3 regions of the Nocardioides sp. JCM 18998 genome follow, and region 2 is predicted to be linked to each of the others. Evidence: riboswitches for the same ligand, from Rfam matches in the RefSeq annotation. Region 2 holds a riboswitch; each other region holds the start of a gene.
What was found. Region 2 has a riboswitch for cyclic di-AMP ahead of ACZ5L9_RS00310 (C40 family peptidase). Riboswitches for the same ligand answer to the same signal wherever they lie in the genome.
Positions count from the first base shown of each region.

Region 1: it holds a riboswitch for cyclic di-AMP, as region 2 does, so the genes downstream of both, ACZ5L9_RS11365 (C40 family peptidase) here and ACZ5L9_RS00310 (C40 family peptidase) in region 2, are expected to answer to the same signal.
Region 3: it holds a riboswitch for cyclic di-AMP, as region 2 does, so the genes downstream of both, ACZ5L9_RS15940 (transglycosylase family protein) here and ACZ5L9_RS00310 (C40 family peptidase) in region 2, are expected to answer to the same signal.

Region 1 is NZ_AP043886.1:2,428,785-2,438,222, forward strand. It holds gene ACZ5L9_RS11335 (L,D-transpeptidase family protein) at 1-65, shown strand, start outside; gene ligD (non-homologous end-joining DNA ligase) at 67-984, shown strand; gene ACZ5L9_RS11345 (hypothetical protein) at 1,041-1,601, shown strand; gene ACZ5L9_RS11350 (response regulator transcription factor) at 1,618-2,313, shown strand; gene ACZ5L9_RS11355 (histidine kinase dimerization/phospho-acceptor domain-containing protein) at 2,333-3,523, shown strand; gene ACZ5L9_RS11360 (HAD-IIA family hydrolase) at 3,551-4,333, shown strand; cyclic di-AMP (ydaO/yuaA leader) riboswitch at 4,522-4,697, shown strand; gene ACZ5L9_RS11365 (C40 family peptidase) at 4,701-5,345, shown strand; gene ACZ5L9_RS11370 (PilZ domain-containing protein) at 5,423-6,043, opposite strand; gene ACZ5L9_RS11375 (PilZ domain-containing protein) at 6,129-6,776, opposite strand; gene ACZ5L9_RS11380 (CpaF family protein) at 6,916-8,178, shown strand; gene ACZ5L9_RS11385 (type II secretion system F family protein) at 8,178-8,648, shown strand; gene ACZ5L9_RS11390 (type II secretion system F family protein) at 8,629-9,027, shown strand; gene ACZ5L9_RS11395 (type II secretion system F family protein) at 9,074-9,438, shown strand, end outside.
Region 2 is NZ_AP043886.1:59,591-69,028, forward strand. It holds gene ACZ5L9_RS00300 (M48 family metallopeptidase) at 1-517, opposite strand, end outside; gene ACZ5L9_RS00305 (hypothetical protein) at 514-1,764, opposite strand; gene ACZ5L9_RS00310 (C40 family peptidase) at 1,820-2,740, opposite strand; cyclic di-AMP (ydaO/yuaA leader) riboswitch at 2,824-2,992, opposite strand; gene ACZ5L9_RS00315 (hypothetical protein) at 3,146-3,352, opposite strand; gene ACZ5L9_RS00320 (phosphatase PAP2 family protein) at 3,520-4,473, shown strand; gene ACZ5L9_RS00325 (NYN domain-containing protein) at 4,421-5,683, opposite strand; gene ACZ5L9_RS00330 (DEDD exonuclease domain-containing protein) at 5,754-7,544, shown strand; gene ACZ5L9_RS00335 (Lrp/AsnC family transcriptional regulator) at 7,555-7,833, shown strand; gene trpD (anthranilate phosphoribosyltransferase) at 7,871-8,902, opposite strand; gene ACZ5L9_RS00345 (Rv3143 family two-component system response regulator) at 8,910-9,317, opposite strand; gene ACZ5L9_RS00350 (hypothetical protein) at 9,343-9,438, opposite strand, start outside.
Region 3 is NZ_AP043886.1:3,377,196-3,386,633, reverse strand. It holds gene selD (selenide, water dikinase SelD) at 1-366, opposite strand, end outside; gene nrfD (NrfD/PsrC family molybdoenzyme membrane anchor subunit) at 628-1,611, opposite strand; gene ACZ5L9_RS15960 (4Fe-4S dicluster domain-containing protein) at 1,608-2,513, opposite strand; partial or broken gene fdh (formate dehydrogenase) at 2,510-5,260, opposite strand; gene ACZ5L9_RS15950 (hypothetical protein) at 5,273-5,833, opposite strand; tRNA gene ACZ5L9_RS15945 (tRNA-Sec) at 5,936-6,030, shown strand; gene ACZ5L9_RS15940 (transglycosylase family protein) at 6,102-6,440, opposite strand; cyclic di-AMP (ydaO/yuaA leader) riboswitch at 6,441-6,589, opposite strand; gene ACZ5L9_RS15935 (formate/nitrite transporter family protein) at 6,773-7,597, shown strand; gene selA (L-seryl-tRNA(Sec) selenium transferase) at 7,676-8,971, shown strand; gene selB (selenocysteine-specific translation elongation factor) at 8,971-9,438, shown strand, end outside.

The sequences.
Region 1 (9,438 bases), 2.0 Mb from region 2:
TGCTGCAGCGGCTGCTGCACCGCCTCGACCCGGCGTACGTGCCGGTGATCGCGATCGGGCGATGAGGTGGCCGACGACAAGCAGGAGATCCGGGTCGAGATCGAGGGCCGTACCCTCAAGGTCAGCAACCTCGCCAAGGTGCTCTACCCGGCGACCGGCACCACCAAGGGCGAGGTGCTGCACTACTACGCCACCGTCGCCGCGGCGATCCTGCCGCAGCTGAGCGGGCGTGCGGTCACCCGGGTGCGCTGGCCGCACGGCGTCGCCGGCCAGTCCTTCTTCGAGAAGAACGCGCCCGCCGGCACTCCGTCGTGGGTACGGACGGTGACCGTGCCGACCACCGGCTCGCGCACCGCCTCCCGGGAGGAGGACACCCTGACCTTCCCGGTCGTGGAGGACCTGGCCACGCTCACCTGGCTGGCCAACCTCGCCGCGATCGAGCTGCACGTCCACCAGTGGCGGGTCGACGAGCACGGTGTGCCGCTGGGCGCGGACCGGATCGTCATCGACCTGGACCCGGGCGAGCCGGCCGGGCTGCACGAGTGCGCCCGGGTGGCGCTGCTCGCCCGCGAGAAGCTCGCCGCGATCGGGGTGCCGTGCACGCCCGTGCTCAGCGGCAGCAAGGGTCTGCACCTCTACGCGCTGCTGGCGTCGCCGATGGCCAGCGACGACGCCACCGCTGTCGCCAAGGAGGTTGCCGAGCAGCTCCAGAAGGAGCACCCGAGCCTCGTCACCGCCACGATGACCAAGTCCAAGCGGTCCGGCAAGGTCTTCCTCGACTGGTCACAGAACGCCGGATCGAAGACCACCGTCTGCCCGTACTCGCTGCGGGGCAAGGAGCGCCCGACGGTCGCCGCTCCGATCAGCTGGGACGAGGTCGAGGCGGGGGCCGAGGACCCCCTCGCGCTGGAGCAGCTCACCTTCGGCGAGGTCCTCGTGCGGCTCGAGGAGCACGGCGACCTCTTCGCTGTTACCGCGCCGTAGAAACCTGTGGACACGGCGTGCCACCGCCGTTCGCTCGGTCGTCCTACCTTTCGGATGTGGAGATTCCGGCCGTGCCCCAGCGCCGCCCGGCGCGGGCCTGGCGCTGGCGGGTGATCGGGGTGGTGGCCGTCGCCGTGGTCGCCTTCGGGGTCCTCATCCCGGTCACACTCGGGCTGCGGGTCACGGTGGTCGGCAACGATGACCTGGCCGGTCGGGTCGACCGGGGCACGGTCCTGTTCACGCTCCGCACCACCTCGGGCGCGGTGGAGCGCGGCGACACGATCAGGTTCAAAGAGCCCGCCGACTACGGAGACAAGTCGGTGGTGCGTCAGGTCGACGGCGTCAACGACCTGGGGATCCGGACGGTGCGTACGGGCGCCATCGACCCGTGGCAGCTGCCCGCCGGCACAGCGGTGTCCAAGGTCGTCGCCAGCGTCCCGTACGCCGGCTATCCGATCCTCGGGGCCGCGGATCCGGCGGCGTGGCTGGTCCTCGCGGCGATCCTCGGATCGGGGCTGGTGGTGCTCGCCATCGCCCGGCTCGTGGTCGCGGAGCGGGGGCGCCGCCGGGGCGCTCGCGAGACGGTTGTGGCAATTGCCCGACAGACGGGCGAGTGATCCCTATCCTTCTCCCGTGAGCCATCGCGTGCTGGTCGTCGAGGACGAGGAAGACATCGCCTTCCCCCTTGTGCGCACGTTGGAGCGCGAGGGCTACGCGGTGACCTGGGTCGAGACCGGCTCGGCGGCTCTGCACGAGCTCGAGCGCGGGGCGGAGTCACCGGCCGACGTGGTCATCCTCGACCTCGGCCTGGGGGACATGGACGGCCTGGACGTGTGCCGTGAGGCCCGCTCCGGCGGCTTCGACGGCGGCATCATGATCGTGACCGCGCGCTCGGGCGAGCTCGACCGGGTGGTGGGCCTCGACTACGGCGCCGATGACTACCTGGCCAAGCCCTTCGGCCTGGCCGAGCTGCAGGCCCGGGTGCGCGCGTTGCTGCGCCGCACCGTCGGTCGAGCGGTGTCGGTCGACGGCGGCGGCCTGCGGATCGACGTCGGCGCGCACCGCGTCTACACCGAGGACCGCGAGGTCCCGCTCACCGGCAAGGAGTTCGAGGTCCTCGCCCTGCTCGCCAGCCAGCGCGGCAAGGTCGTGGCCCGCGAGCGGCTGATGGCCGAGGTGTGGGACGAGAACTGGTTCGGCTCCACCAAGACACTCGACGTCACCATCGGACGTCTGCGCAGCAAGCTCGAGGCCGCCGCGGTGACCGACAAGGTCGTCGCGGTGCGAGGAGTGGGATTCCGCCTCGAGGGCGGCCAGGAGGATGCGTAGGCGGAGCACGCCTCTCTTCGTGCTTCTCGTTCTGCTCGTCGCGTCCTTCGGCTACCTCCTGCGCACCTGGTCGGTGGAGCACAGGGTCCGTGACCACGACGACCTCCTGATCAGGCAGACAGCCGCGGCGATCGCCGTCGCTGTCCACGAGCGCCGCGACGACGGCGGGGTGATCAACGCCGAGTTCCTGCGCCCGTTCCTGGAGGACGGGACCGGGGTGCGCTACCACGCCGTCGACGGTGCCGACATCGAGGTTCGCTCGACCGGCTTCTCGGGTCCGCTCGGCCCGGACGACGGCACCGCGAACCTGTGGGCCACGGTCAGCATCGACGACGGCGGCTACGTCCTGGTGAGCGAGGACGACCACGTCCCCCACGATGTGGCCTGGCCGAGCACCGCCACCCTGCTGCTCGCCCTGCTTGCGGTCGGAGCGCTGTCCACCCTCGGGGGGATCGCCCTCGCCCGGGCGTACGAGCGGCCGTTCCACCAGCTCGCCGAGGCGGCGGCGGCGCTGGGGCGGGGCCGCTTCCAGCTCGACCTGAGACCCAGCAACGTCCCGGCCGCCAATGAGATCGCCTCGGCGCTGGAGGCCAGCGCCCAGCAGCTCCAGGACCGGATGGAGACCGACGAGCGGCTGGCCCAGCGTGCCTCGCACGTGCTGCGGACCCCGCTGACCGGCCTGCGCCTCGAGCTCGAGGAGGCCGCTCTCGACGAGGACCTCAAGCCCGAGACCGCGGCCGCGCTGCAGCGCTCGCTCGCCCGGGTCGACCAGCTCGACGCGGTCACCGGCGAGCTGGTGGCGCTGGCCCGCCATCGGGCCCTGGTGGCCGACGCCGCGATCGAGCTCGGGACGCTGGCCCGCCAGCTCACCCAGCGCTGGGCCGACGAGCTCGATACGCAGCACCGCACCCTGACCGCGGCGATCGAGGGCGACGCCACCACGACCTACACCCCGGGACCCGTCGAGCAGATCCTCGAGCTGCTCCTCGCCGACCTGGAGCATCGCAGCGCCGGGGACGTCAGGCTGGTCTTCGCCGCCGGCTCCGACGGTCACCTGCGGATCACGATCACCGCCGAGTCGGCGATCGCGGTGCGCAAGGCGAGCACCTCGCCGCTGCTGCGCGCCCGTACGGTCGCCGTCGCGCTGGGCGGACGACTGGAGGGCGAGTACGCCGAGGGTGGTGTGGAAGTGGTCCTCCCGCGGCGATGAGCACACCGGGATGAAAGGATGCGCATCATGACGACCTCGCGGCCGATCGAGACCTGGCTGACCGACATGGACGGCGTGCTCGTCCACGAGGAGGTGCCGCTGCCCGGCGCCTCGGAGTTCATCGAGGCGCTGAAGGCCACCGGCCGGCGCTTCCTCGTGCTCACCAACAACTCGATCTTCACCCCACGCGACCTGCGCGCACGCCTGCTCGGCAGCGGCATCGACGTGCCGGAGGACGCGATCTGGACCTCGGCGCTCGCGACCGCGAAGTTCCTCGCCGACCAGCGCCCCGGCGGCTCGGCGTACGTCGTCGGCGAGGCCGGCCTGACCACCGCCCTGCACGACGTGGGCTACGTGATGACCGACCGCAAGCCGGACTACGTCGTGCTGGGGGAGACCCGCACCTACTCGTTCGAGGCGATCACGCGAGCGATCCGGCTGATCGAGGGCGGCGCGCGCTTCATCGCCACCAACCCCGACGCGAGCGGCCCCTCCCAGCAGGGCACCCTGCCGGCGACCGGGTCGGTGGCGGCCCTGATCTCGACCGCGACCGGGCGCCAGCCGTACTTCATCGGCAAGCCCAACCCGCTGATGATGCGCTCCGCGCTCGACCGGATCGAGGGTCACTCGGCAACCACCGCGATGGTCGGCGACCGGATGGACACCGACGTGATCAGTGGCCTGGAGGCCGGCCTGCGGACCTTCCTGGTGCTCACCGGATCCACCCGTGCCGACCAGGTCGAGAACTTCCCGTACCGGCCCACCCACGTGGTCGACGGCGTCAAGGATCTGGTCTCGCTCGTCCAGTGAGTTGAAAAGTAAACATGTGTGAAACGCGTCACGGTAAAGGACGCGATTCACGCGGGGGATGTGACCTGGGGCACGCCTGGTCGAGTGTCCGAGTTGGATTTCGGCCGAGAGGCGTGCCTACCGTCCTGACCGCTTGCAGAGGCAAGCATCGGTCCACCGGGCACGCCGAGTCCTGTCCCTTCCGGTAACCGATCCTCGAGCTTGAAACCAGGGGCAGGAGCGGGGGACCCACGTTTTACGCCGTACGCCGGATGCCGGTGTGCGGCTCGGGGTGAAGCCGAGGCTCTGAGAGATCAGGGCACGGCCGGGCAACCTTCTCGCCCGAACCCGACAGCTCACCTCGCAGGCGTGGGAAGGACACCCACGCATGCCCACATTCATTCGCACCACCCTGGCCGCGACCGCATCGATCGGTCTGCTGGCACTTGTTCCGGCGGCTGCCCAGGCGGCCACCACCCCGGCCGCGTCGACCACGGCCACGTCCAGCACGGCCACGTCCAGCACGGCGGTGACAGCCACGGCCCCGCGCCTGACGGCCCACCAGCGCAAGGTCGAGCGCGAGCATCGGCGCAAGGTCCGCAAGCGTCACCGCGCGCACCTGCACCAGGTCCGCGAGCACCGACGCGTCGTGGCTCGCAACCACAGCGTCTACCGCGCCCTCGCGGTGGCCACGCACCAGCAGGGCGACCCGTACGTGTACGGCGCCGTCGGCCCGGGCTCGTTCGACTGCTCCGGCCTCATGCTGTTCTCGTTCCGCGCGGCCGGCATCCACCTGCCGCGCACCTCCGCGGCCCAGGCCGGCGCCGTGCGCCACATCCCGCGCTCCGCGATGCGCCCGGGCGACCTGGTCTTCTTCACCGAGGGCAGCCACGTCTACCACGTCGGCATGTTCGACGGCTGGAGCCACGGTCGTCGGATCATCGTGCACGCGCCCTACAGCGGCACCCACGTCCGCAAGGAAGCCATCTGGACCAACAGCTGGTTCGCGGGCACCGAGCGCCTCCCGCGCTGATCCCACCGCTTCACCCCACAGCTTCACCCCACAGCTTCACCCCACCGGCAGCGCCGGCGGCTCGTCCGACCCTTCGGTCACACGAGCCGCTGGCGCTGGCGTTGTTTGATCTGCTCGGCGAAGAGCGCGCGGCGCAGGGTGGTGGCGTCGCGGTTGTCGGCCTCGAGCGCGAGGACGACCTCGGTGCCCTCGTCGTGCGTGGTGACGCGATAGACCACGCCGGGCAGGGCGAACAGGTCCTCGCCGACGCTGAAGGAGGCGACCACCTCGGCGGCCTCGGGGAGGTCGGCGAGGGAGAGCCGGCAGCGCAGACCCGCCTCGCTGGCGTCCAGCATGATCCCGTCGTACGAGGTGCCGTCGTGCTCCACGGTGATCCGGCTGCTCACCGGGACCCGGACGTGCGCGCGCCGGTTGATGTGGCGCGTACGGGTGGCGCTGCTCGCCGGGCGTGTGTGCCAGACCCGGACCGGGCCGTCGACGGCGCTGCCGACGATGACGAGCACGAGCTCGCACAGGCCGGCGGTGGAGGTCCAGCACACCGTGATCTCGGTGCCCTCCATGGACCGGGCGCGGCTCATCAGCTCGAACGGCGTGGCGAGCACCAGGGCGCCGTCCTCGACGCCCTCGCTGCGGCTGGTGTACTCGGCACCCTCCGAGCTGCGGAGGATCACGGGGTGGTTCAGCGGTGGGATCTCCACGACTCTCCTTCAGGCCATGTGCAGCCGCAGGATAGGCGCGATCGGGAAGCTTCGCCCGCGACACGCGAACGGCGTTACCCGAGCGTCACTCGACCGCGAGCTGCCGTGCCCGGATCTGCTCGGCGAAGACCGCGCGTCGTACGGCGGTGGCGGTGCGCTCGTCGTCCGGCAGGCTGATGATCAGCTCGGTGTCGGAGCCCGACGGCGTGCTGCGGAAGATCGTGCCCTTGAGGGCGAAGTCCTGGCCGCCGAGGGTGAACATCACCCGCACCCGCCGCGGCTCGTCCGGCGCGGCGTCGTGCTCGGAGGTGGACTCGGGCGTCGGCTCGGGCAGCCGCTCGCGCACGAGGCAGCGCACTGCCGCCTCGCTGATGTCGAGCATCGAGGCGGCGACCTCCGCGCCGTCGATCTCGATGACCAGGGCGATGGCGACGGCGACCCGGACGTGCGCGCGCCGGTTGGCCCGACGGGCGGGGCCGGTGGGTACCGCGTGCCAGATCCGGACCTTGCCGTCGACGGAGCGCTCCGTCACCCGTACGGGCAGGGAGTGCAGGCCACCATCGCTGGTCCACTGCACGTCGAACGGACGGCCCACGTCGAGCGTGGTGTCGAGCGGGAGGCCGAACGGCCGGGCCAGGGTGAGGCCACCACCGTCGACACCCTCGACGCGACTGGCGTAGTCGCCCTCCTCGCCCCGCAGGAGAACGGGCTGGTTCACGTCCGGGCTTTGCACGGACCCATCATCGGCGATCCGGCGCCGGATCAGTGCTAAACGCGCCAAGTCGAGGTCACGTTCCTGTCACTTGACCACGAGTTATCCACAGAACGTTGTCGTCGGTTTCGCTGGCCGCTGCGGCGGAGAGAGAGCGGGCATGGGGATGTCGCCATCGGTCGACGTGCTGGCCGACCAGCAGCTGGTCGAGCTGCTCGACGCGCAGCTGCGCGAGCTGGTCCGCCGCGAGGCGGTCGATCCGCAGCGCGAGGGCGCTGTCGTACGGCGCCTCGCCGAGGCCGTGGTCCGCGCTCACGACGAGCGCTCCCTGACCGGCGCGGTCCTGCCCGTCCCCGACCCCCAGGCCGTGGTCGCTGAGCTGATCGCCCGCGTCGCGGGCTTCGGGGTGCTGCAGCCCTACCTCGACGACGACGAGGTCGAGGAGGTCTGGATCAACGACGTCTCGAAGGTCTTCATCGCCCGCAACGGTCGCCACGAGCTGACCAACCTGGTCCTGGACCCGCAGCAGGTGACGGAGCTGGTCGAGCGGATGCTCAAGGTGTCGGGGCGCCGGCTCGACCGCTCGACGCCGTTCGTCGACGCGACCATGCCGGGCGGCCACCGGCTGCATGTGGTGCTGGAGGGGATATCCCGGGGCTTCTCCGCGGTCAACATCCGCAAGTTCACGATGCGTGCCACCCGCCTGGCCGACCTGGTCGAGCTCGGCTCCCTCACCGCACCCGCCGCTGCCTTCCTGGAGGCGAGCGTCCGCGCCGGGCTCAACATCCTCGTCGCCGGCGGGACGCAGGCCGGCAAGACCACCATGCTGAACTGTCTGGCCGCCGCGATCCCCGGCGCCGACCGGGTGATCAGCGCGGAGGAGGTCTGGGAGCTGCGCTTCCCGCATCCCGACTGGGTCGCGATGCAGACCCGGCAGGCCGGTCTGGAGGGCACCGGCGAGGTGCGCCTGCGCGATCTGGTGAAGGAGTCGCTGCGGATGCGGCCCTCGCGGATCATCGTCGGCGAGGTGCGCGCCGAGGAGTGCCTCGACCTGTTGCTGGCGCTCAACAGCGGGATCCCGGGGATGTGCACGATCCACGCCAACTCCGGGCGCGAGGCACTGGTCAAGGTCTGCACGCTCCCGCTGCTGGCCGGCGAGAACATCTCACCGAAGTTCGTGATCCCGACCGTCGCCTCGAGCGTCGACCTGGTCGTCCATCTCGGCATGGACGCCCGCGGCGTGCGTCGGGTGAACGAGATCGTTGCCGTCCCGGGCCGGGTCGAGAACGACATCATCGAGACCGCGCCGGTCTTCGAGCGCCGCGGCGGCGAGCTGCTCCGGGGGAGCGGGGTGCCGCCGAGGAGCGAGCGGTACGAGCGGATCGGCGTCGATCTCCACGCCCTGTTGGCGGGAGCCCGCTGATGGGCGCCGTGCTGGGGCTGGGCATCGGCGTGGGCCTGCTGCTGTGCTGGTCGGCGTTCGCGCTGCCCCGGACCCCGCGCGGCCCCCGCGAGGCCGACCGGACCGGCGCCCTCCTGGCCCGGGCCGGGTTGCAGGGTGTCTCCTCCACCAGCCTCTGGCTGCTCTGCGGCGCCTGCGGACTCGTGGTGTTCCTGCTGAGCGAGATCGTCACCCGTACGCCTCCGGTCGCGGTGAGCTTCGCCGCCATGGCGGGCTACCTCCCCGTGGCGATCGTGGCGGGGCGGGCGCGGCGCCGGCAGCGCGAGTTCGCCGAGGTCTGGCCCGAGGCGGTCGACAACCTGGCCTCCGCGGTCCGCGCCGGGCTCTCGCTGCCCGAGGCGCTCTCGGGATTGGCGGTCCGGGGCCCCGAGGCGCTGCGCGAGCCGTTCGGGCAGTTCGCTCGACTACCAGGTGTCGGGTCGGTTCGGTGACTGTCTCGACCGGCTCAAGGACCGACTCGCCGACCCCGTCGGCGACCGGGTCGTCGAGGGCCTGCGGATCGCCCGCGAGGTCGGCGGCGGCGAGCTCGGCCGGCTGCTGCGCAACCTGTCGGGATACCTGCGCGCCGAGGCCCGCACCCGATCCGAGCTCGAGGCGCGCCAGGCCTGGGCCGTGAACGGCGCTCGGCTCGCGGTGGCGGCGCCGTGGCTGGTGCTGCTCTTCCTCTCCTTCCAACCCGACGTGATCCAGCGCTACTCCTCGCCCGGCGGCATCGTGGTGCTGGCCGGCGGCGCGGCGGCCTGCGTCATGGCCTACCGGGTGATGCTCCGGATCGGCCGTCTCCCGACCGAGCGGCGGATCCTGCGATGAACCCCATCCGGATGCTCGCTCCGCTCCGCTGTGGGCAGGGACCCCGATGAGCACCGGCGCGATCGGCGGGGCAGCGCTCGGCGCGGTCGCCGGAGGAGGCCTGCTGCTGGTGGCCACCCGGGTGCGCGCGATCCGGCGCCCCCAGCTGGCCGACCGGGTGCTCCCCTACATCCGCGATCTGTCGACCGCGCCGGCCGCGCCTCCCGCCGCCGGCCCGCTGCCGCCGGTCGTGGGAGCGGTCTTCGGCCCGGTGCTGCGCCGCGCTGCCGACGCCGTCGAGCGGGTGCTGGGAGGCGCGACCTCGGTGCAGCGTCGCCTCGACCGGGCCGGCCTCGACCGCAGCGTGCACGACTTCCGCGTCGAACAGGTGCTCTGGGGCCTCGGCTGCTTCGCCGCCGCTGCGCTCTACGG
Region 2 (9,438 bases):
ATGCCCGCGGCCAGCGCCGTGCGATGGCGAGCAGCACGACGACCGCGATCGAGGTGGCCACCACACCGACGAGGGTGTCGATGGCGGCGTTCTGGAGGTAGGCCGCCCAGCTCTGCCGCGACAACCCGTAGTGCCGCTGCTCGCGCTGGATCGCGATGCCGAACGGCAGCGTGGCCAGCCGGCCGATCACGGCCACCAGCAGGACCAGCACGACCGCGCGCAGCCACCACGGCCCGCGCAGGCGTCGCGCGACGGCCCGCCCGAAGCGGCTGAAGCCGAGCAGGCACGCGACCGCCAGGGAGACCAGCAGCGAGCTGCGCCCCAGCCAGCGGACGACGTGGGAGTACGCCGTGGCGCGCTCCAGCTGCTCCGGGGTGAAGACCGTGCGGGCGTCGGGGACCTGGAGCGCGCCACCGGGGTAGGGATGCCACGGCACCAGCACGGCGGCGAGGACGACGAAGGCCACCGCTCCCCCGAGGGCCATGATCAGCGAGAGGCGCCGCACCCAGCTCGTCATCGGGCCAGCTCCGTGAGCTCCTCGCGCCAGCGCGCGGTGAAGGCGGCGACGCCGAGACCGGTGTCGCGGCGCATCGCGGTGTCCAGCGTGGCACCGTCGCGGACGTCGTCGTAGAGCCGCACCAGCGCCGGCTCACCGGCGATCCGCGCGAGCTGACGGCAGGCCAGCCAGGCGGCCTCGTACTCCGCGCCGAAGCTCTCGGACTGGTCGTCGAACTCGGCCGCGCCGGGGAGATGATGCGGGGCGCCGTCGGCGCGGACGTCCGCGATGATCTGGCGGGCGGTGGTGGTGAGCGGGAGCGGGACGTCGCGCAGCGCGACGTAGTCGGCGAAGCCCTCCAACAGCCACGACGGCATGGTGGTGTTGCCGGCCACCGCGGTGGCGGCGTGGGTGGCCTCGTGGCTGAGCACGATCTGGGCGCCCTGGCTGTTGAGACCGCCGATCACCTGCGGATTGACGAGCACGTGCACCGGCCCGGACGCACTGCCGTCGACGGTCGCGGTCACCGCGGCGACCCCGTGGTAGCTGTCGGCCTTCGCGCCCATCATCTGCTCGAGCCCGGACTGGTCGGCCGGGATCTCGAGGACCAGGCCCGGATGCGGCCACGGCAGCACGCGGCGCACGGTCGCGACGGCACGGGTGGCCAGGGTGTCGAAGCGTTCGGCGCGCTGCTGGGCTGCAGCGCCGGAGCCGGCGAGCACCACCATCGTGTCGGCCGTACGCCTGACCTCGACCGGCCCGCTGAGCCAGATCGGCAGCCGGTCCCCGGCGCCGCCGAAGGCGGTGATCTCGACACCGCCCGGGGACGGGGCGAAGGTCACTCCGACGTCCTCGCTCGCGGTCACGGCATCGACGCCACCGAAACGCCAGGTCAGCGCCACGTCGGCGGTCCACGAGCCGTCGGCCGCGACCGCACCGGCGGGGGCGATGTAGCGCGCGGTGAAGTCCTGCACGCGCAGCCGGCCGGCGTTCTCGGCGGCGGTCCGGGCCGCGGTGCCGGGGGCCGCGTCCGAGTGCCCGTCCGCGATCGCCCGCTGCCACGCGGCGAGCGCGGCCGCGGCAGCGGTCGGCTGCTCGGCGGCGGCGTGCTCGGAGCCGTTGGAGGTCGGCACAACGTAGGTGTCGTCGTGCGCATGCCGGATCGACAGGCCGATCACGGCCGCGATCATCACCACCCCGGCGACGATGACGAGCCGCAGACGACTGCGGACCGCCCCTCGTGCTGAGGGGCGGTCCGTGTCAGTCATGGCGCGAGTCAATCAGACCCGTGGTCGCGCGGGTCGAGGAAGGCTCAGGCGGGCGTCAGCCCGGGCGGACGGCGCCGACGTACGGCATGTCGTGCAGGCCGGTGACCTTGACGCCGACGCTCGGGTTCTCGGCGTTCACGATGAGGCCGTTGCCGATGTACATGCCGACGTGGCTGATCGGGCTGTAGTAGAAGACCAGGTCGCCCGGCTGCAGCTCGGACTCCGAGATGTGGCGACCGGAGTTGTACTGCGCGGCCGAGGAGTGCGGCAGCGAGACGCCGGCGGCGCCCCAGGCGCGCATGGTCAGGCCGGAGCAGTCGTAGGCGCTGTCGCCGGCCGCGCCGTAGACGTAGGCCTTGCCGACCTGGGCCATCGCGAAGTCGATCGCGGCAGCGGCACTGCCGCTCGCGCCGATGTCGGAGGCGGAGACGCGGGTGGAGTCACGCGAGAGCAGGGCCTCGCGCTGCTCGGCCTGGAGGCCGTCGAGCACCTTCTTGGCCTCGGCGAGCTTGTCGTCGATCTCGGCCTTGGCCTTCTTGAGGTCGGCCTCGGTCGCGGCGACCTGGTCGGTGCGGCTGGCGGTCGCCTCACGGCGCAGCTCGAGTGCGTTGACCTGGTTGGCGTAGTCGGTGAGCAGGCTGTTCTGGATGCCGTCGTAGGCCGACATCGTGGAGAGCCCGGCGAGGAACGCCTTGGGGTCGTCGCTGGTGACGACCTGGCCGACCGCTGACATGTTCGAGCCCTCGAACTGGCCCAGCACGGAGTCGCGGACCTGGTCGCGCACGCCGCTGAGCTGCTGGCCCTGGTGCTTCTGGTCGGCCTGGAGGTCGACCAGCTCGGCACGGAGCTGCTTGAGGCGCAGGTTGGCGGCGTCGAAGCGCTCGCCGGCGACGTCGGCCTGGCGGTAGAGGTCGTCGACCTTCGCCTGGACGTCCTTGATGGACGGGGCTGCCTGGGCGGGGTTGCTGGGAAGCATCCCGACGACTCCAGCGACGGCGAGCGTCGCAACACCAGCAGCGATGAGTCGGTTCCGGCCGTGGGTCACGAGCGGGCGTTCTCCCTTGTTCTGTCGTACGCCTACCGGGTGAGCTGACGGATTCGGACACGACATGTCCTACCCCTGCTCCTCGTGTCCTGGGTGGACACGCCTCGCGGGAGATTCACCCCAGATGACGGCCAGGCCGTCGATGGTTCCCCGGCTCGCGCCCCGCTCCGGAGAGCGACTCACGACTCAGCGCGGTGCCCGCGCGAATCTGTGTGATCCGCAGCGTCGAGCACCAAGTGCCCTAGACCATAACCGAGGCCGACACGACCGTGCCAATCGCTTGGGGCGGCGTGTTGCGCCTCATTCGTCACAGAGGCCACATCCGGCCCAGCAGCATCAGGCGGACTCCACGATGGGACCCTCCGTCGGCTCGACGAGACGCAGCGGCGGCACCAGCCCGCCGTCGGCGAGGACCTCGAGCGCGCGGCGCTCCTCGTCCCCCATGGTCAGCTCGGGCGGCATGCCGAGCAGCACCGTCACCACGCAGTCGTGGCACTCCAGTCCTCGCACCACGCAGGTGCCGCAGTCGATCGTTGTGCTCATGTCGGGGACGCTCGCAGGGACCCCTGACAGTTTTGCCCCAGCGAGTCGGCCAGTGAGTCGGCCGGCGTGTCGGCCAGTGAGTCGGCCGGCGTGTCGCCCCTTATCGCCCCGTGTCGCGACGGGACCCGGGCGCCCCGGGCTCTTGCGGTGCGGGCCAGACTGTCGCCATGTGGTCCCGGCTCTGGTCTCGGCTGCGGACCCGCCGCGTCCTCGCCGTCGTCGTCTACCTCGCGCTCCTGACCGTCTGGAGCGTGACCATCGGCGTGCCGTCCGACCCGCTCGCGCTGTTCCTCTGGCTGTGGGGTGGGGCGATCGCCTGCCGCGTCGACGCGCCGGTCCGCTCCCACCTGGGCTTCGCCCGGGACTGGGCCCTGCCCGTCCTCTTCCTGCTTGCCTACACCTACAGCTACGGCCTGGTCTACCTGCTCGGCCTGCCGGTGCACTTCGAGCCGGCCATCGAGGTGGACCGCTGGCTGGGCGGCGGCGAGATCCTCGCCCAGCGCCTGCAGTACGGGATCTGCGGCGGGCCCTGCGGACCTCAGGGCGGCACGTGGATGGACACGGTGCTGACCACGACGTACCTGTCCCACTTCATCACCGCGTGGGTGCTGGCGTGGGTGCTGTGGATGCGCGACCGGCCGGTGTGGAAGCAGTGGATGACCCGCTTCGTCGCCCTCAACCTGACCGGGCTGGTCGGCTACGTGGTCTTCCCGATGGCGCCGCCGTGGATGGCCTCGCGCGACGGGCTGCTCTCCTCGCCCATCCTGGCGGCGCCGACCCGGGGCTGGTCCGGCTTCGGGCTGCGCCTCACCCGGATCCTCGACGGGCCGCTGACCAACCCGGTCGCCGCGATGCCCTCCCTGCACGCCGCCACCGCGATGCTGGTCGCGCTGTTCGCGATCAGCCGGGGCACCCGCTGGTGGCGCTGGCTCGCGCTGGCCTACCCGGCGCTGATGTGCTTCACGCTGCTCCTCTACGGCGAGCACTACGTGCTCGACGAGGCCGTCGGCATCCTGCTGGCGCTCGGCGTGCACGTCACCGTCGGCTACCTGGAGCGGCGACCAGCGCTCAGCGCACCGCCTGCAGCAGCAGAGCTGCCGGCACCGGCCGACCTCCGCTGAGCGCGACGTCGCGCGCGACCGCCCGGTCGTCGCTGACCACCAGCAGCACCCGTCCGCTCGGCTCGGCGGCCACGAGGTCCCGGATGACGTCGTCGGCGATCACCCCGGGCGGGCTGAAGACCACCCGGACCCCGCGCGGCGCGCCGGCGACGTGGCGTGCCGCCGCCCCCGGGACCGTCGCCGCGTCGAAGACGACCGTCGTCTCCGCACCGGTACGCGCGACCAGCGGCGCGAGCGCCTGCATCAGCCGGATCCGCTGAGCGTCCAGGGCCGAGGTCGGCCAGGCCTGCTTGGTGACGTTGTAGCCGTCGATGATCAGCCGGACCCGCGGCATGGCCAGGTAGCCCTCGAGCTCGCCGATGCTCGCCACCGTCCGGGCGCGTCCCGTCTCCGGCGGCTCGGTGACGGCGTAGCCGGCCTCGACGCCCTCACCCGGCGTGCCGCCGGTCTGCGGCAGTGCCAGCTCACGCTGCAGTCCCGAGGTGGCCTCCAGGAGGGTGTCGAGCAGCAGGCGGGCCCGTACGGTCGCGGCGTCCCGCTCGCTGCGGGCGGCGCGGCGGCCCTCGCCGGCCTCGGCCTCGAGCTGGGTGACCCGGGCGCGGAGCTGACGCACCTCGCGGGCGAGCGACTCCGCGCTCGCCTCCGCCTCGGCCTGGGCCGCCCGAGCCGCGGCGATCGACTCCTCGACCCCCGCCAGGGCGCCCCGGCTGCTGGCGCGGGCCTCACCGAGCCGGCGCCGCAGCAGGTTGTTCTCCTGCTTGGCGCTCTCCGCGTCCGTACGCCGGCGCTCGCGGACCTCCTGGAGCTCCGCCTCGAGCCGGTCGACCCGCAGCTGGAGGCGGGCGGCGTCCTGCTCGGCAGCCGCGGGACGGGCCTGGAGCGCGGCGATCCCCGTCTCCACCTGCTCGGACCAGCCGTCGGGCCGGGTCAGCCAGGCGTACCCGGCCGCCTCGGCGGGATCCGTCCCGGCGGGCACCGCGGCGGCACGCAGCTGGGCGCCGACCCGCTCGCGCAGGCCGCCCTCGTCCTCCGCGTCCTGATCGAGCGCGGCCAGGATCGTGGTGCCGCCGCTCTTGGCGCGGCGCGCGGGTGTGAACGCCGCGACGCGGCGCAGCGGGGCCGGCAGGTCGGGCACCTGGGGCAGCACGGCCGCGGCCAGCGCGGCGATCCGGGCGCGCACCGGCTCCGGGAGGTCTGCCAGGGTGGTCACCGCAGAAGGATAGGCGGCGCCCGCGCGTGCCCTCCCCGAATTGTCGGTGGCCCCGTCTACGGTCACCGACATGAGCACCGCAGCACCGGCACCGCCCCGATCGTCGAGCGCGTGGGAGACCCAGCGCAGCTTCGACGAGCTGGGCCGCCCGCTGCGCGACATCACCTTCTGCGTGGTGGACCTGGAGACGACCGGCGGATCCGCCGAGGGCGGCTCGATGATCACCGAGATCGGCGCGGTCAAGGTCAGCGGGGGCGAGATCCTGGGCGAGTTCCAGACGCTGGTCAACCCGCACACCGCGATCCCTCCGTTCATCGCGGTCCTGACCGGCATCAGCAACACGATGGTCGCGGACGCTCCGGGGATCGAGTCGGCGCTGCCGGCGTTCCTGGAGTTTGCCCAGGGCTGCGTGCTGGTCGCCCACAACGCGCCGTTCGACGTCGGCTTCCTCAAGCACTTCGCGGGCGCGCAGGGCCGCCCCTGGCCCGCCTTCGAGGTGGTCGACACCGCCAAGCTGGCCCGTCGCGTGATCACCCGCGACGACGCGCCCAACTGCAAGCTCTCCTCGCTGGCCCGGCTCTTCCACGCCGGCACCGAGCCCAACCACCGGGCCCTCTCCGACGCCCGGGCGACCGTCGACGTGCTGCACGGGCTGATGGAGCGGCTCGGCGGGCTCGGCGTGCACACCCTCGAGGAGCTGCAGACCTTCTCCGCCCGGGTCTCGACCGCCCAGCGCAAGAAGCGTCACCTGGCCGAGACGCTGCCGCACGCCCCGGGGGTCTACCTGTTCCGCGACGACCGCGAGCGCGTCCTCTACGTCGGCACCAGCCGCGACCTCCGCACCCGGGTCCGGTCCTACTTCACCGCCTCCGAGACCCGCTCCCGGATGGGCGAGATGGTGGGGCTGGCTAGCACGGTCACCGGCATCGAGTGCGCCACCACCCTGGAGGCCCAGATCCGCGAGCTGCGCCTGATCGCCGAGCACAAGCCGCGCTACAACCGGCGCTCGCGGTTCCCCGAGAAGATGCACTTCGTCAAGCTCACTCGCGAGCCGTGGCCGCGGCTCTCCCTGGTCAAGCGCGTCCTCGACGACGAGGCCGACTATCTCGGCCCCTTCTCCTCGAAGAGGGTCGCTGAGAAGGCGCTGCAGGTGCTGCACGACACCTTCCCGGTGCGGCAGTGCTCCGATCGGCTCGCCCGCAAGGCCTCCCGGACGCCCTGCGTCCTGGCCGAGATGGGTCGCTGCCTCTCCCCCTGCGACGGCAGCGCCGACGAGGAGGCCTACGACACCGTCGTGCGCCAGCTCCGCGACACGCTGCTGCGCCGCCCCGACGAGGTGATCGACGCCGTCACCGAGCGGATGACCATCCTCGCCGCGGCCGAGCGCTTCGAGGAGGCGGGCATCCACCGCGACCGGCTCGCCGCCTTCCTGCGCGCCGCCTCGCGCACCCAGCGGCTCTCCGCCCTCTCCCGCTGCGCCGAGGTGGTCGCGGGCCGACGGCGCGATGACGGCCGCTGGGAGGTGCACGTGGTCCGCCGCGGACGGCTGGCCGCGGCCGGCACGATGCCGCCCGGTGGCGACGCCCACGCCTACGTCGAGCAGCTGCGGGCCTCCGCCGAGACCGTCCTGCCCGCGCCCGGCCCGGTGCCCGCCGCCAGCGCCGAGGAGAGCGAGCTGGTGCTGCGCTGGCTGGAGTCCGCCGGGATCCGGCTGATCGACATCGACGGCGAGTGGACCTGCCCGGTCGCGGGCGCGACCCGCCATCTCGCTGTCCACGATGCGGTGGAGGAGTCACGCCGCACCCTGGTCCCGTTCGACGAGCGTCGCGACATCACGCCCGTCCATCAACCGGCGCGGTAACGTGCGGTCCGTGATCACCGCCATCGTCCACGTCTCCGCCGAGGTCTCCCAGATCCCCGAGGTCGCCACCGCGATCGCGGCCATCGACGGCGTCAGCGAGGTCTACTCCGTCACCGGGCCGATCGACCTGATCGTGCTGGTCCGGGTGCGCACCCACGACGACATCGCCGCGGTGGTCGCCGATCGGATCAACAAGGTCCCCGGTGTGCTCGACACCGAGACCCACATCGCCTTCCGGACCTACTCGCGCCACGACCTCGAGGCGGCGTTCTCACTCGGCCTCGACTGACCCGCGGTCGCCGCCGCGAGTCGGCGGCCCCGCGAGCTCAGCGGGACGAGCCGGCGATCCAGCGCTCCAGCGCGCCCGCCGCCGCACCCGAGTCGATCGCCGCAGCGGCGCGCTCGACTCCCGCGGCGAGCCGGTCCTCGACGCCGCCCTCGGCGTCGTCGTAGACCGCCAGCGCGGCACCGGCGTTGAGCACGACCGCGTCGCGGACCGGGCCGGCCTGGCCGGCCAGCATCCGCCGTACGACGTCGGCGTTGTGCTCGGCGTCGCCACCGCGCAGGTCCTCGGCGCTCGAGCGGGCGATCCCGAGCCGGGTCGGGTCGACCGGGTGCTCGCTCACGATGCCCCCGCGCACGGCCCACAGGGCAGACGTGGTGGTGGTGGTGAGCTCGTCGAGTCCGTCGTCACCGCGGAAGACCCAGGCGTCGGTGCCACGGGCCGCGAAGACGCCCGCCATCACCGGTGCCATCCGCGGGTCGGCACAGCCGATGGCACTGGCGCCCGCGCCGGCGGGGTTGGACAGCGGACCGAGGAAGTTGAAGGTCGTCCCGATGCCGAGCTCGCGCCGGGTGACGGCGGCGTGCCGCATCGCCGGGTGGAAGACGGCCGAGAAGAGGAACGTGATCCCGGCCTCCTCGGCGAGGGCGGCGACCCGGTCGACCGGGAGGTCGAGCCGGATGCCGAGCGCCTCGAGCACGTCGGCGGAGCCGGATGTGGAGGAAGCCGAGCGGTTGCCGTGCTTGACGACCTTCGCGCCGGCGCCGGCCGCGACGATCGCCGACATGGTGGAGATGTTGACCGACATGGAGCGGTCACCGCCGGTGCCGACGATGTCGAGCAGCCGGCCCGGGATGGAGATCGGGGTGGCGTGCTCGAACATCGCCGAGACGAGGCCGGTGAGCTCCTCGGAGGTCTCGCCCTTGGCGCGCAGCGCCACGGCGAAGCCGGCGACCTGCGAGGGGGACGCCTCGCCGGCGAGGATCTCGCCCATCGCCCAGGCGGTCTGCGCGGAGGTCAGATCGGTGCGCGCGACGAGGGACCCGAGCACGTCGGGCCAGGTGATGCTGCTCATCGGGCGCTCAGGCGGGGACGGCGGCGCTGAGCAGCAGACCGGTGACGGTCTCGGCCAGCACGAGCGGGTCCATCGGCTGCGGCACGGCGGCGTCGGCGCGCGACCAGGTCGCCAGCCAGGCGTCCTGCGGCCGCCCGGTGAGCACGACGATCGGCGGACAGTCCGCGATCTCGTCCTTCATCTGCTTGGCGATGCCGATCCCGCCGGCGGGGACGGCCTCGCCGTCGAGGATCGCCAGGTCGATCGTGCCCGCGTCGAAGTTCTGCACCACGATCGGCTCGGTGGCCACCTCGACGTACTCGACCTCGGGGAGGTCGGGGTGCGGTCGCCGGCCGAGGGCGAGGATCGCCTGCTTCCGGACGTTGACGTCGTCGCTGTAGACGAGCACCTTGAGCGGCTTCGTGGAGGCGGTCACGGGCCGGACTCTACTCGCGGATCCGTCACGGCGGGAGCATCGATCCGGCCGTCGGGATGAGGTAGTGCCCGACCCACCCGACCTGCATCCGGATCCCGAGCGCGAGGACCACCGCGAAGAC
Region 3 (9,438 bases), 1.0 Mb from region 2:
GCGCAGCACCTCGGCGGCCAGCTCGAACGGGATCCGGTCGCGCGGCCAGGCCAGTAGGTTGACAGCGACGAGCGGCTCGCCGCCCATGGCGTAGACGTCGCTGAGCGCGTTGGCGGCCGCGATCCGGCCCCAGTCGTAGGCGTCGTCGACGACCGGGGTGAAGAAGTCGGTCGTCATCACGATCGCTCGGCTCTGTCCACCCGGCAGCGTCTCGAGGCGTACCACGGCCGCGTCGTCGCCGTTCTCCACCCCGACCAGGAGGTCGTCGGCCCGCGCCGGGGTGAGTCCACCCAGCACCCGCTCGAGCTCGCCCGGCGGCACCTTGCAGGCACACCCACCACCCGCGGCGTACTGCGTCAGACGGATGGTCGGCGAGGCGGCGGGATCCGAGACGGCGGTCACGTCGTCAGTCTGCCGCGCGGGTCAAGGGTCTCGATGCGGGTCTCGATACGGGTCTCGATACGCTCGCCGGCGCTCGCTCCTCGACCTCCGAGATCGCCGGCGCTCGCTCCTCGACCACCGAGATCGCCGGCGCTCGCTCCTCGACCACCGAGATCGCCGGCGCTCGCTCCTCGACCACCGAGATCGCCGGCGCTCGCTCCTCGACCACCGAGACGCCGGCGCTCGCTACTCGGGCGCCGTGGTGCGGGCCTGGACCCGCGCCTTCTGCGGACCGACCGTGTACTTGGGGTCGTTGGCCGAGGCCAGACCGCCCTCGAAGACGCCGAAGCGCAGCGCGACCGAGCCCGCGACGTAGGAGACCCCGGCCAGGCGACGCAGCCGCGGCCAGCGGATGCCGAGGAGGTTGAGCAGGTGCCCGGCGAGGGTGAGTCCCTTCGCTCCACGCAGCAGGGCCGCCGGGCGGCCCTCGTGGTAGGGCTCGACCAGGCTCTGCCCCGGGACGGCGGCCAGGCGCCGCTCCATCAGCTCGGTGGCGATGAGCTCGACCGTGCCGCCGGCGAGCGCCATCCGGGCGGCCGGGCCGTGCTCGGGCGCGGGCGCGAACACCAGAGCGACTCCCCCGGCGGCAGCGGCGCCGGAGCCGCCGAAGACGAACGGCAGCTCCTGGTGCCCCTCGTGCCAGATCGGGACCGCGGTGTTCGCGAGCAGCGCCGCGGTGTAGGTGGCGAGCGGTGGCCCCAGCGCAGCGGCACCCGCTCCGGCGACGCGCTTGAGCCGCGGCAGCCACCCGGTGACCTCGAGGGCAGCGGCGCCACCGGCGGCGGTGGCGAACCCGGACAGGATGTAGGTGCCGACCGAGAGCGCCGAGGTCGGCTTGAACACCCGCAGCATGTGCAGGAACCGCTCGGGGCGGCCGAGATCGTGGATCAGGAAGACGGTGCCGCCCATCGCCCCCGACGCGGCGGCGAGCCTGGCCACCCGCTCCAGGCCCGGGCGGCCGGTCGCGGCCGCGCCCTCGGCGAGCAGCGCCGAACCACCGGCCATGCCGCCGAGGAAGAGGTAGAGCGGGACGTCCGGTGACTTCCAGACCGGCGCCTTGATGACCGGGCGGCCGTAATAGGACTCGAACTCGGCCTGCGGCACCATCGCCTCCTCGCCGCGACCTCCCCGGCCTGCGCCGCGACCGCCTCGGCGCGATCCACCGCTCACGTGCGCCTCCCGAGGAACGAGGCGATCCCGAGTCCGATCATCCCGGCCGCGGCCATGCCGACGTGCTTCCAGATGGAGCCCAGGTCGCGGGTGGTGACGACCGGGTCCGGCGGCAGGCCGTACACCTCCGGCTCATCGAGCAGCAGGAAGAACGCCCCGTCGCCGCCGACCCCGTCCTCCGGGTCGTGGCCGTACAGGCGCGCGACGTCGACGCCCTGGGCGTGGAGCTCCTCCACCCGCCGATCGGCGCGCTCGCGCAGCTCGCTGAGCTCACCGAACTGGATCGACTCGGTGGGGCATGCCTTCGCGCACATCGGGGTCTCGCCGACCTTGAGCCGGTCGTAGCACATCGTGCACTTCCAGGCCCGGCCGTCGTCGTGGCGCACGTCGATGACGCCGTACGGGCACGAGGGGACGCAGTAGCCGCAGCCGTTGCAGATGTCGGGTTGCACGACGACCGTGCCGAACTCCGTGCGGAACAGCGCCCCGGTGGGACAGTTGTCGAGGCAGCCGGCGTGGGTGCAGTGCTTGCACACATCCGAGGACATCAGCCAGCGCAGCTCGGTGGTGCCGGTCTCGAAGCCGGGCGGCGACATCGCCGGCATGCCCAGGTCGACCGCAGGCGCGGTCGGCTTCTCGATGAAGGCGACGTGGCGCCAGGTGCTCGCGTTGAGGCTCTGGGTGTTGTCGTACGACATGCCGGTGAGCAGGAACCCGTCGTCGGGCACCATGTTCCACTCCTTGCACGCCACCTCGCAGGCCTTGCAGCCGATGCAGATCGAGGTGTCGGTGAAGAAGCCCATCCGCGGCGGATGATCCTCGCCGTAGCCGGCGTCGGACTGGACGTCGTCGAGCGGTCCGAAGATCGACCCGCCGAACAGCGATGCGGGAGTGAAGGTCATGTCTCCTCCTCGGTCTCGGTGCGGCCGTCGGCGGGAGCCGCGTCGCCCTCCTCGCCCAGGACCCGCCCGGGCGCGTGCGTGGTGCCGATGCCGGCACGGTGACGGTAGTCCGCCACGAAGGCGATGAGGTCCGGTCCGCGCGGGCGCCGTCCGGGCCTGATGTCGCAGGTGCCCACCTTGTCCTGGATGTAGACGTTGGGGTCGGTGGTGACCCCGACCAGGTCGTTCGGCGAGTCGCCGGGAACGAGTCCGTTGGGTCCCCAGTGATACGGCAGGCCCACCTGCTCGACCCACTGGTCGCCGACCCTCAGCGAGCGCAGCCGGTCGGTGACCAGCACCCGCGCCTCGATCGCGGCGCGCGAGGTGACGATGGTGACCCAGTCACCGTGGGTCAGCCCGCGCTCTGCGGCCAGCCGCGGCGAGACCTCGCAGAACGGCTCGGGCTGGAGCTCGGTCAGGTACGGCAGCGTGCGGCTCATCGCGCCCGCGGTGTGGTGCTCGGTGAGCCGGTAGGACGTGTAGACGTACGGGAACACGTCGCTGAAGTTGGGGTTGAGCGGGTTGGTGTCGTCGGCCACCCACTTGCTCACCGGGTTGCTCTGCTGGCCGTACAGCGCGTTGCGCACCGGCGACTCGGCCGGCTCGAAGTGCGTCGGCAGCGGCCCGTCGGCCAGGCCGAGCGGCGCGAAGAGCCAGCCCTTCCCGTCGGTCTGCATGATGAACGGATCGGTCCCACCGATCGCGTCCGGTCCCTTCGCCCCCTCCGGCGGGACGTAGTCGGGCCGCCGGTCGGCGATGAAGTCCGGGACGTCGGAGCCGGTCCACTTCCCGGCCTCCTCGTCCCACCAGACCAGCTTCTTGCGCTCGCTCCACGGCGTGCCGTCGGGCGCGGCCGAGGCGCGGTTGTAGAGGATGCGCCGATTGGCCGGCCATGCCCAACCCCACTCCGCGGCGGTCTGGTCCTGCTCCCAGTGCGGCTTGCGCCGGCGTGCCTGGTTCACCTCGTCGGCGTACACGCCGCAGTAGATCCAGGTGCCGCAGCGGGTCGAGCCGTCCGGCTTGAGCTGGGTGTAGGACGACAGCGCCTTGCCGTCGGCGTCGGTGCCGTTGATCTCACGCAGCACCGCCTCGGCGTCGATCTCACCCTCGTCGTCGAGCGGGTAGTCCCAGGTGAGATCGAGCAGCGGACGGTTCATCTCGTCGGCGGCCTCGGTGGCGTCGGCGCCCAATAGCTCCTTGATCCGCTTGCCGAGCAGATAGTAGAAGTGCAGGTCGCTCATCGCGTCGCCCGGCGGCGGCACGGCCTTGTCGCGCCACTGCAGCATCCGCTGGGTCTGGGTGAACGAGCCGGACTTCTCCACGTGCGAGGCGGCCGGGAGGAAGAAGACCTCGGTGCCGATCTTGTCGGTCTCGAGCTCGCCGGTCTCGATCTCGGGCCCGTCCTTCCAGAAGGTGGCCGACTCGATCATCTGCATGTCGCGCACGACGAGCCAGTCGAGGTTGGCCAGGCCCATCCGCTGCATCTTGCCGTTCGCGCTGCCGACGGCCGGGTTCTGACCGACGAGGAAGTAGCCCTTGCAGCCGCCGTCGATCATCAGCTTCACACTGGCGTAGGTGGAGTGATCGCCGGTGAGCTTGGGCAGGTAGTCGAAGCAATAGTCGTTCTCGGCCGTGGCCGCCTCGCCCCACCACGACTTCAGCAGGCTGACGGTGTAGTTGCGTACGTTGCCCCAGAACCCGGCCTTGCCCTCCTGCCCCGACAGCAGGCTGTCGAGGTCGTGGTGCAGTGCCGCGTGCGGCATCGCGATGTAGCCGGGCAGGATGTTGAACAGCGTCGGGATGTCACTGGCGCCCTGGATGCTGGCGTGTCCGCGCAGCGCCATCACGCCACCGCCGGGACGGCCGATGTTGCCGAGCAGCAACTGCAGGATCGCGGCCGTCCGGATCATCTGGGCACCGGTGCTGTGCTGGGTCCAGCCGACGGCGTAGCAGAACGCGGCCGTCCGCTCCCGACCCGAGTTGGCGACCAGGGCGTCGGCGACCCGCCCGAAGTCCTCCGGCCCGATGCCGCAGACCTCCTGCACCATCTCCGGGGTGTAGCGGGCGTAGTGCCGCTTGAGGATCTGGTACACGCAGTTCGGGTGCTGCAGTGTCTCGTCCCGCGCCGGCTTGTGGTCGACGGGCGGGCCGCCCGAGCCGTGCGTCTCCGAGACCGCCATCTCGTGCGACTCGCGGTGGTGCTCCCCCGACGTGGACGCGTCGCTGGCCGCGCCCTCCGCGCTCTGCCCGGCCGGCTCGTCGTCGGTGCCGGGACGCGGCGCATACGCCCAGGTCGCGGGGTCGTAGTGCCCCTCCTCGGGATCCCAGCCGGAGAAGAGGCCGTCGAGGTCCTCGGTGTCCTGGAAGCGCTCGTCGATGATCGCGGCCGCGTTGGTGTACGCGACGACGTAGTCGCGGAAGTCCAGCTCGTTGCTGACGATGTGGTTGACCAGGGCGCCGAGGAACACGATGTCGGAGCCGGCCCGGATCGGGACGTGCTGATCCGCGAGCGCGGAGGTGCGGGTGAAGCGCGGGTCGACGTGGATCACCCGGGCGCCGCGCTTCTTCGCCTCCACCACCCACTGGAAGCCCACGGGGTGGGCCTCGGCCATGTTGGAGCCCTGGATGACGATCAGGTCAGCGTTCTGCAGATCCTGCAGGTAGGTGGTGGCCCCACCCCGGCCGAACGAGGTCCCCAGACCGGGAACCGTGGAGGAGTGTCAAATACGGGCCTGGTTCTCGATCTGGATGGCGCCCATCGCGGTGTACAGCTTCTTCATGAGGTAGTTCTCCTCATTGTCGAGAGCTGCACCGCCGAGGCTGGCGATCCCGAGCGTGCGGCGCGTACGGCGCCCCTCGGGGTCGTCCCACTCCCAGAACTGCTTGCGGGTCTTGATCACGCGTCGGGCGATCATGTCGATCGCGGTGTCGCGGTCGAGGTCCTCCCACTCGGTGCCGTAGGGGCGGCGGTAGCGGACCTTCGTGACGCGCGAGGCGCTGGTGACGAGCTGCTTGCTGGCGCTGCCCTTGGGGCACAGCCGCCCGCGGGAGACCGGGCTGGCCGGGTTGCCCTCGATCTGGATGACCCGGTCGTCCTTGACGTAGACCTTCTGCGCGCAGCCGACGGCGCAGTAGGGACACACCGAGTCGACGGCACGGTCGGCGTCGGCGATGCGGGGCTCGAGGCCCTGGCTGCGCCGCGACTGCGCGGCCGCACCACGACCGAGCCGGTCGGGACCGGTCAGCTGCCGCAACAGGGGCCATCCGAGGAACGCCGTCACGTCAGCCAGGTAACCACATGCCCCGCGTCGAGACCAGGGTCCCGGGCCGGACCGGGTGCGGTGCGCGCACGACCGCGCGGGTCGTCGCACTAGATTGCTCTCGGAGGCGTTCCTCGGCTGGTGCCGGGCGCGGTCCTCAAAACCGTAGTGGCCGAGCATCTCGGTCAGGCGGGTTCGATTCCCGTCCGCCTCCGCCAGCGTGCACGACGACGTACGGGCGGCCACCCCGAGAGAGGTGCGGCCGCCCGTACGCGCTGGAGGGGTGCGCTCAGCGCACGCCGATGCGGGCCGAGCACGCGGGCCAGGCGCCCCAGCCCTGGCTGTGCCTGATCCGCTCCGCGACCTTGATCTGCTGGCGCTTCGAGGCCTGGTGCGGCAGGGCCGCGAAGCGACCGCCGCCGTTGGCCCGCCAGGTGCTCGGGCTGATCTGCAGCCCGCCGTAGTAGCCGTTGCCGGTGTTGATGTGCCAGCGGCCGCTGGACTCGCACTGGGCGAGCCGCTCCCAGGTGTGGGTCTTGACCGCGTGGCTCGGCCCGGCGATCGCGACGACCGGGGCGATGGTGGCGACCGAGAGGACGGCCGCGGACAGCATGGTGCGCATGCGCATGACGATTCTCCTGCGCGCCTGCGGAGTTAGCTGTCGGATTCGGGCGCAGTGTGCCCGGCCGCACGCAGTGCGACTTCACCCCGAGGGTCCGTGGACCCGTGGAACCTGGGTTCCCCGCTCCTGCCCGATGAGCTTGGTGTCACGCACCGGCGGGACAGGACTCGGCGTCGCACGGCGGTCGCCCCAGGGGGTCCCAGGACCCTACGAGAGTAGGCAGGGCGTCACCGGTCCGGCCAAATCGCCGGCCGCGGATGAACCGTCGCCGGGTGGGGAACCGCGCAGGTGACGCGCCCACCGCTGACGACGCGCTCGCACTCCGATCGGAGAGACCCATGTCGTTCAACACACCTCAGCAAGTCACCCAGCTCGCCATCGCCTCGGGCGAGACCAAGGCGGGCGCGACGCCTGCCAAGGCGCTCGTCGCCGGGTTCCTGGCCGGCGCCTACATCGCCTTCGGCGCCCTGGTCGCGATCAGCGCCTCGGCCGGACTCGACCCGAAGACCTGGGGCGGGATCATCACCATCGTCACCGGCGTGACGTTCAGCCTCGGCCTGATCCTCGTCGTGATCGGCGGAGCCGATCTGCTCACCGGCAACATGATGCTGGTCCCGATGGCCGCCCTGGCGGGCCGCGTCAGCCTGGCCCGGCTCGCGCTCAACTGGCTCTGGGTCGCCATCGGCAACCTCGTCGGATCCGTCTTCGTCGCCTGGCTGCTCGCCGACCAGTCCGGCCTCTTCGCCAAGGACTCCCCCAACTGGATCAGACTCGGCACCATCGCCGCCGGCAAGGGCGTCACCGAGACGCATTGGGAGCAGTTCGTCCGGGCGATCGGCTGCAACTGGCTGGTCTGCCTGGCCGTCTGGTGCGCCCTGGCGGCTGTCTCGGTCAGCGGCAAGATCCTGGCGATCGTGCCGCCGATCATGGCCTTCGTCGCGCTGGGCTTCGACCACGTCGTGGCCAACATGTTCTTCCTGCCGGCAGCGTTGATGGTCGACGCCCCCGGCGGGTTGACGTTCGGCGACACCGTGCTCAATCTGGTCTTCGCGTTCCTCGGCAACGCCGTCGGGGCCGGGGTGTTCGTGGCCGGCGGCTACTACTTCCTGTACGGCGACGCCAGCTCGGCCGGCTCGTCCGCCCGCGAGCCCGCCGGCCACTGAGGCGGCCGGTTCGCTAGCGTCGGAGCACCACGGGGGCGGCCTCGGCCGACCCCCTCCTCGCACACCCCGGGAGGTCCGGTGTCCGACGACCCGCGCCGTCGTACGCCACGCACCGACACGGTGCTGGCCAGCCCCGAGCTCACGCCGGCTCTCGGGAGTCTGGGGCGCGCCACCGTGAAGGCGGCCGTCACGGCGGCGCTCGCGGAGTGCCGTGCCGGGCGGATCGCACCCGAGGACGTCGTCGCGGCGGTCCTCGACATGCTCCCGCCCTCGGCATCGTCCCTGCGGCCCGTCATCAACGCGACCGGCGTCGTCGTGCACACCAACCTGGGCCGGGCGCCGCTGTCGGACGCCGCCGTCGAGGCCGTACGACGGGCGGCGGGCGCGACCGATGTCGAGCTCGATCTGGCGTCGGGCCGTCGTAGCCGGCGGGGCGCGGCCGCCCTGGCCGCACTCGCCGGCCGGGTGCCGGACGCCGGCGGCACCCATGTGGTGAACAACGGCGCCGCGGCGCTCGCTCTGGCCGCCTCGGTGCTGGCGCGGGGACGGGAGATCGTGATCGCCCGCGGCGAGCTCGTCGAGATCGGCGACGGGTTCCGGATCCCGGAGCTGCTGGAGTCGGTCGGCGCCAGGCTGCGTGAGGTGGGCACCACCAACCGGGTCCGGGATGCCGACTACGAGCGGGCCATCGGCGCGCAGACCGGCTTCGTGCTGAAGGTGCACCCTTCGAACTTCCGGGTCGAGGGCTTCACCTCCTCGGTCGCGATCTGCGACCTCGCCACGCTGTGCGGGGCGCGGGGTGTCCCCCTCGTGGTCGACATCGGCTCCGGGCTGCTCGAGCCGCATCCTCGCCTGCCCGACGAGCCGGACGCCACGACGGTGCTCCAGGCAGGCGCCAGCCTGGTGACCGCCTCGGGCGACAAGCTGCTCGGCGGCCCGCAGTGCGGCCTCCTCCTCGGCGCCGGCGATCTGGTCGAGCGCCTCCGGCGTGACCCGCTGGCCCGGGCGATGCGGGTCGACAAGCTCACCCTGGCCGCGCTGGAGGCTACCCTGGCCGGCCCCGAGCCGCCGGTCGCCACGGCGCTGGCCAGCCGGCCCGGGGAACTGATGACCCGTGCCCGCCGGCTGGCCGAGGCCGTCGGCGCCGAGGCCGTCGCGAGCGAGGGCCGGGTCGGAGGCGGCGGCGCGCCCGGCGTGCCGATCCCGAGCGCCGCGGTGGCGCTGCCCGCGTCGCTCGCCGTGCCGCTGCGCACCGGTCCGACGCCGGTGGTGGGCCGGGTCCAGGACGGCCGGCTGCTGCTCGACCTGCTGGCCGTTCCCGCCGACCAGGACGAGCGGATCCGGGACGCGGTGTCGATGCTGCGGGAGCGCTGATGCATGTCGTCGCCACGGCCGGCCACGTGGACCACGGCAAGTCGACCCTCGTACGAGCACTCACCGGCACCGACCCCGATCGTCTCGAGGAGGAACGCCGCCGCGGGCTCACCATCGAGCTGGGCTACGCCTGGACCTCGCTGCCCGGCGCCGGGGAGGTGGCGTTCGTCGACGTGCCGGGACACGAGCGGTTCCTGACCACCATGCTCAGCGGTGTGGGGCCGGTCCCGGTCGCGATGCTGGTGGTCGCGGCGGACGATCCCTGGATGCCGCAGGCCGGCGAGCACCTGGCCGCGCTCGACGCGCTCGGAGTTGAGCACGGGCTCATCGTGATCACCCGCTCCGACCTCGCCGACCCGGCGCCCGCCGCGGCCCGGGCGGTCGCGGAGGTCGCCCGTACGACCATGGCCGGGTCGCCCGTCGTCACCGTCAGCGCCGTCACCGGCACCGGAGTCGACGAGCTCCGG